DNA from 3 places in the Pseudomonas sp. MPDS genome. Region 3 is predicted to be linked to each of the others. Evidence: predicted binding sites of a transcription regulator. Region 3 holds the regulator's gene; each other region holds the start of a gene.
The links. The regulator sigma-54, encoded in region 3, starts transcription at its own class of promoters, with help from an activator protein. The targets are predictions, from matches to a motif close to ANTGGCATNNANNTTGCTNT.
Positions count from the first base shown of each region.

Region 1: a site for sigma-54 is predicted at 1,188-1,207, ahead of flgB (flagellar basal body rod protein FlgB). Genes of this name have one in related genera too.
Region 2: a site for sigma-54 is predicted at 1,108-1,127, ahead of HQ912_RS24380 (pilin). Genes of this name have one in related genera too.

Region 1 covers NZ_CP054128.1:1,822,726-1,824,991, forward strand. Annotated here, with positions in the region: gene HQ912_RS07915 (chemotaxis protein CheV) at 1-12, shown strand, start outside; gene cheR (protein-glutamate O-methyltransferase CheR) at 66-893, shown strand; gene flgB (flagellar basal body rod protein FlgB) at 1,249-1,656, shown strand; gene flgC (flagellar basal body rod protein FlgC) at 1,660-2,103, shown strand; gene flgD (flagellar hook assembly protein FlgD) at 2,119-2,266, shown strand, end outside.
Region 2 covers NZ_CP054128.1:5,481,025-5,483,290, reverse strand. Annotated here, with positions in the region: gene pilB (type IV-A pilus assembly ATPase PilB) at 1-949, opposite strand, end outside; gene HQ912_RS24380 (pilin) at 1,175-1,594, shown strand; gene HQ912_RS24375 (BON domain-containing protein) at 1,875-2,228, shown strand.
Region 3 covers NZ_CP054128.1:1,296,691-1,298,956, forward strand. Annotated here, with positions in the region: gene hpf (ribosome hibernation-promoting factor, HPF/YfiA family) at 1-259, opposite strand, end outside; gene HQ912_RS05595 (RNA polymerase factor sigma-54) at 336-1,829, opposite strand; gene lptB (LPS export ABC transporter ATP-binding protein) at 1,993-2,266, opposite strand, start outside.

The DNA.
Region 1 (2,266 bases), 530 kb from region 3:
GCTGCAGAATAAAGGTCGGGCGCGTTGTGCGCCCGGCAAGTCAATACGATGAAAGAGGCGGTATTTTGTCTACGGGTAATTTGGATTTCGAACAGTTCCGGGTCTTCCTGGAAAAAGCCTGTGGCATTTTGCTTGGTGAAAACAAGCAATACCTGGTGTCGAGCCGTCTCAATAAGTTGATGGAGCAACAGGGCCTGAAATCGTTGGGCGAACTGGTCCAGCGCATCCAGACCCAGCCGCGCAGTGGGTTGCGCGAGATGGTGGTGGATGCCATGACCACCAACGAAACCCTGTGGTTTCGCGACACCTATCCGTTCGAGGTGTTGAAGAACAGGGTGCTGCCGGCGGCCATCAAGGCCAGTCCGGGGCAACGCTTGCGGATCTGGTCGGCGGCCTGTTCGTCGGGACAGGAACCCTATTCGCTGTCGATGTCCATCGATGAGTTCGAGCGGACCAATATCGGCCAGCTGAAAATGGGCGTGCAAATCGTCGCCACCGATTTGTCCGGGACGATGCTCAATAACTGCAAGACCGGCGAATACGACAGCCTGGCCATCGGCCGCGGCCTGTCGCCTGATCGCCTGCAACGCTACTTCGACCCCAAAGGGCCGGGTAAATGGGTGGTCAAGGCGCCGATCAAGAGCCGCGTGGAGTTCCGTTCGTTCAACCTGCTGGACAGCTACGCCAGCCTGGGCAAGTTCGACATCGTGTTCTGCCGCAACGTGCTGATCTACTTCTCTGCCGAAGTGAAAAAAGACATCCTGCTGCGCATCCATAGCACGCTCAAACCGGGCGGCTACCTGTTCCTCGGCGCCTCCGAGGCATTGAACGGTTTGCCGGACCACTACCAAATGGTGCAGTGCAGTCCAGGGATCATCTATCAGGCGAAGTGATTTGCTTGGGTTGGCAAAAAAACGGGAGTCCGCAAAGGCTCCCGTTTTTTTTGCCTGCTGATTTTTCCCTGTCACCCCTATCCCCTTGTGGGAGCGAGCCTGCTCGCGATAGCGGTATCACAGGCGATATCCATGGTGACTGACCCACCGTTATCGCGAGCAGGCTCGCTCCCACAAGGTCGTCGGTGTCGCAGAAGCGGCAGAAAAGCGGCAGCCAGCGGAAACCGATTGCCGCTTTTCTGGCATTGCCGCTTTGCCGATGCCCGCAAAGCCCCGGTTTATGGGCTTTTTGAAAGTGGCACGACGCTTGCTATGTCCATCGTACGTAAATTCTGGTCACCCGAAGGTTTCCAACATGAGCATCAGTTTCGATAAAGCGCTCGGCATCCACGAAAAGGCCCTGAGCTTCCGCGCCCAGCGTGCCGAAGTCCTGGCCAACAACATCGCCAACGCCGACACCCCGAACTTCAAGGCTCGGGACCTGGACTTCTCCAAAGTGCTCGCCGAGCAGAACGAGAAAGCCAAGAACGGCCACTTCGCCCTGAACATGACCAACAGCCGTCACATCGAAGCCGAAGGCCTGGGCAATGCCGATGAGTCGCTGATGTACCGCACGCCGATGCAGCCTTCGATCGACCAGAACACCGTGGACGCTCAACTGGAACAGTCCAACTACACGGAAAACTCCGTGAACTTCCAGGCCAGCTTCACCCTGCTCAATAGCAAATTCAAAGGGCTGGTATCGGCCCTGCGCGGAGAGTAAGTCATGTCGATTGCGAGCGTATTCAACATTGCCGGCAGCGCCATGAGTGCCCAGACCACGCGTCTGAACACCGTTGCCAGTAACATCGCCAACGCCGAGACCGTGTCGTCGAGCATCGACCAGACCTACCGTGCCCGTCACCCGGTGTTCGCCACCATGTTCCAGGGCGGCCAATCCGGCGGCAGCGACTCGCTGTTCCAGGAGCAGGACGCCGCAGGGCAGGGTGTGCAGGTGCTCGGCGTGGTCGAAGACCAGAGCAACCTCGACGCACGCTACGAGCCGAACCACCCGGCCGCCGACGCCAAGGGCTACGTCTATTACCCGAACGTGAACGTCGTTGAAGAAATGGCCGACATGATTTCCGCCAGTCGTTCGTTCCAGACCAACGTCGAAATGATGAACACCGCCAAAACCATGATGCAGAAGGTCCTGACCCTCGGTCAGTGATAAGGGGCGAGTCACATGAGCGTCACCAACACCACCAGTGGTTTGAGCCTCAACGAGATTCTGGCCAACTCCTCGGTCAAGACCAACACCACCACCGATGGCCTGGCCTCGGCGACGAATGCGGCTACCGGTTCCAAGGAACTGGGCAAGGATGCGTTCCTGC
Region 2 (2,266 bases), 2.0 Mb from region 3:
GTTTGAGCGCCGCCATGTACAGCTCTTTCTGGTCCGGCTCGTAGCCCAGGGCATCGATACCCATCTGCGCGCTGGAGGGGTCGAGGATCCGGATCACCACTTTTTCACCCCAGAGCGTCGGCAGGGTGTTGACCCGGAAGTCGATGGACTTGTTTTTCGACAGGCGCATTTTCAGGCGCCCGTCCTGGGGTTTGCGCCGCTCGGAAATATCAAGGCTGGCCATGACCTTCAGGCGCGCGGCGATGCGGGTGGCCAACTGGATCGGCGGGCGGGCCACCTCTCGCAGCATGCCGTCGGTACGCACCCGCACCCGGTAGATTTTTTCATAGGGTTCAAAGTGCAGGTCGGAGGAGCCGCCCTTGATCGCGTCCAGCAGCATCTTGTTGACGAACCGCACCACCGGCGCATCGTCGGTGTCCTGGCCGGCGATGGAGTCTTGCTTGTGATCATCGATCGACTCGATGTCCAGGCCGTCGAGGTCGACATCGCCCATGCCTTCCAGGCCGGTGCTGGTGGATTCGAAAAACTTTTCGATGGCGTCGCTGAGCTTGTCGTCCTCCACCAGAATGGCTTCGGTGGTCAAGCCGGTGCTGAACTGAATGTCATTGATGGCCTGGTGATTGGTGGGGTCGGAGATGCCCACGAACAGCTTGTTGCCACGCCGCCACAGCGGCAGGGCGTGGTGCTGGCGCACCAGTTTTTCGCTGACAAGGCCGGTGGGTTGGGTTTCCTTGTCCAGGCTGTTGAGGTCCAGCAGGGCCACGCCGAAATGCTCCGAGGCAATTTCCGCCACCTGGCGACTCTGGACCAGTTTGTTCTGCACCAGGTAACTGACCAGGGGCATGCGACTGCTTTGGGCTTGTTGGTACGCCTGCTGCGCACTTTGCTCGGTGATCAGTTCGGCCAGCACCAATTGCTTGGCCAGACCGCTTAAGGCGATGTCATTCATGGGAATCCCGACGCGGACAGTTCATGACTTATAGCCTAGTCAAGCATCCAGACCAAACCAGCGGGGGCGCAGTGACAAAAAACGTCAGATAGTGCGCTTGTTGGGGTAGGACATAGGGGCGCTGCGGGTCGAAGTCCCTTGCCAGCGGGCGCGACAGGGTTGGCACATGCCATGCAATGGCCTCCTCAGGTCATGAGACTCCACCTCATGATTTGGAGATTATCTATGAATAAGCAAAACGGTTTTACCTTGATCGAGTTGCTGATCGTTGTAGCGATCATCGGCATCCTGGCGACGTTTGCGTTGCCGCAGTATTCCAAGTATCAAGCGCGGGCGAAAGCTACGGCGGGGCTGGCGGAAGTCTCCGCGTTGAAGGTGCCGTTCGAGGACGTCATGAACCAGGGAACCAACCCGACGTTAGCCAACATCGGCGGAACATCGCCCACCAGCAATTGCACCCTGACCGCTTCAGGTACTGCAGCGGACGGAACCGGAACCATTGCATGCACCCTGCTGAATGCGCCAGCTCCCGTTCTCGGCAAGGCAATCACCCTTTCCCGTTCAGCAGCCGGTGTCTGGACCTGCGCTTCGACGGCCGTCCAGGAATTCTTGCCCGCCGGTTGCACGGGGGCCGCTGCACCCTGATTTTGGGTCTGGTTGAGCCGGTGGCGAGGGGCTTTTCCCCTTGCCCAGGAAAACCTCAACAATTCATAAACTTAGGGAGCGCCGAAAAAGCCGCAACTTGCATGTCCCAAATCAGCAGGCCATGCATTTTGCATGATTGTGAAAATTGCCGTTTCGCTTAACTAGTTGATTTTAAAAGAATTAATTAATTCGTGAAAACTGGCACAGCCTTCGCACTACTCCTGATAACCCTGCCGGGAAACACCTCCGGCAGTTTTTGAGAAAAACAGGAGTTACTCGTATGAAGAAGTTCGCTATCACTGCCGCAGCTGCCACCGCCCTGACTCTGACCATGGCTAGCGCTTTCGCCGAGACCACTCAAGCAACTCAGGCTCCGATGATGCTGGCTGCTGGTGAAGTGACAGAAGCCAAAGAAGATGTTTCTGATACCTGGATCACCACCAAGGTCAAAGCCGATCTGGTCACTGAAAAAGGCATCCCAGGTTCCGATATCAAGGTAGAAACCAATAAAGGCGTAGTGTCGCTGTCGTCGACTACTGTCCTGACCGACGCGCAAAAAGACACCGCCGTGGCGATTACCAAGAAAATCAAAGGCGTCCGAGACGTTTCGGCTGACGGCCTGAAATCCGAGTAAGACTCAAGGCTTCTCGCCTGGACCGGGAGAAGGCACGG
Region 3 (2,266 bases):
TTTTGAGTTGGCGATCCAGCTTGTCGGTCAGCAGGTCAATCGCGGCATACATGTCTTCATGCGCAGCATTGGCAACCACCTCTCCGCCGGGGATATGCAACGTGGCTTCGATTTTCTGCAGCAGCTTCTCGACGTTCATCGTGACTTGCACGTTGGTGATCTTGTCGAAATGCCTCTCCAATCGTTCGAGTTTTTCGCCGATGTATTCGCGAAGAGGTTCGGTCACTTCCAGTTGGTGTCCACTGATGTTGACTTGCATACAGCTTCTCCTTCGTTGCCAGTGCATAAAGCGGCAGGCAGAAATGCCTGCCACTGGAACGCTGTGGCGTGGCCTGTTACATCAACCGCTTGCGTTCGCTCGAAGGTGCGATCCCGAGGGATTCACGGTATTTGGCGACGGTACGGCGGGCCACCTGAATGCCTTGTGCCTCCAGTAAACCAGCGATCTTGCTGTCACTCAACGGCTTTTTCTGATTTTCCGCGGCCACCAGTTTTTTGATGATCGCGCGGATGGCTGTGGACGAGCATTCACCGCCTTCGGAGGTGCTGACGTGGCTGGAGAAAAAGTATTTCAGTTCATATATGCCCCGGGGGGTATGCATGAATTTCTGGGTGGTCACCCGCGAAATCGTCGACTCGTGCATGCCCACTGCCTCGGCAATGTCGTGCAGGACCAACGGCTTCATGGCTTCGTCGCCGTACTCCAGGAAGCCGCGCTGATGCTCGACGATCTGGGTGGCTACTTTCATCAGGGTTTCGTTGCGGCTTTGCAGGCTCTTGATGAACCAGCGCGCTTCCTGCAACTGGTTGCGCATGAAGGTGTTGTCGGCGCTGGTGTCCGCGCGCTTTACGAAACCGGCGTACTGGGCGTTGACCCGCAGCTTGGGCACCGATTCCTGGTTCAGTTCCACCAGCCAGCGGTCGTTGTGCTTGCGCACGATCACATCGGGAACCACGTATTCGGGTTCGGTGGACTCGATCTGTGAACCTGGGCGCGGGTTGAGGCTCTGGACCAGCTCGATCACCTGGCGCAGTTCATCTTCCTTGAGCTTCATGCGACGCATCAACTGGCTGTAGTCGCGACCGCCCAGCAAGTCGATGTAATCGGTGACCAGTCGCTTGGCTTCGGCCAGCCAAGGCGTCTTGGCGGGTAACTGACGCAGTTGCAACAGCAGACACTCGCCCAGGTTGCGAGCACCGATGCCGGCGGGTTCGAACTGCTGGATGCGGTGCAGGACAGCTTCGATTTCGTCCAGCTCAATGTCCAGCTCGGGGTCAAAGGCCTCGAGGATTTCTTCAAGCGTCTCGTCCAGGTAGCCCTGATTGTTGATGCAGTCGATCAGGGTCACGGCAATCAGACGATCGGTATCGGACATCGGCGCCAGGTTCAGTTGCCACAGCAAGTGGCTCTGCAGGCTTTCGCCGGTGGAGGTGCGGGTAGTGAAGTCCCACTCGTCGTCATCGCTGCTGGGCAGGCTGCTGGCGCTGGTCTGGTAGACGTCTTCCCAGGCAGTATCCACGGGCAGATCGTTGGGGATGCGTTCATTCCATTCGCCATCCTCAAGGTTATCCACCGTCGGGGCGGTTTCCTGATAGGACGGTTCCGGGATTTCGGTGTTGGTCTTTTGCTCGACGTTATCGGCCAGCGGATCGGTGTTGTCGAAGTCGTCGCCTTCTTCCTGGCGTTCGAGCATCGGATTGGACTCCAGGGCCTCCTGGATTTCCTGTTGCAGGTCCAGGGTCGACAATTGGAGCAGGCGGATGGCCTGTTGCAGCTGCGGTGTCATCGTCAGCTGCTGGCCCATTCTCAAGACTAGCGATGGTTTCATGGCTGGGGCTTAACACCTTATTCGCCGGCGCACATGCGCCATCCACTACAGGGCGCCGAAGCGCCAAACTTAAGCAAATTATATGCCTGAAACTGAAGTGTTTGCCTAGGGCGTCACGTAATAAAATTAGCGACGCCGAGGTGATTGACCAGACACTTTTCGCTTACAGGCGGAACTCATGGCCCAAATACACTTCCTTGACCAGTTCATTGGCCAGGATGGTCGCGGAGTCGCCTTCGGCAATCAACTGGCCATCATTGACGATATAGGCGGTTTCACAGATATCCAGCGTCTCGCGAACGTTGTGGTCGGTGATCAATACGCCGATGCCCTTGGCCTTGAGATGGTGGATGATCTGCTTGATGTCGCCGACCGAAATCGGGTCCACGCCAGCGAATGGTTCGTCCAGCAGGATGAATTTCGGTGCGGTGGCCAGG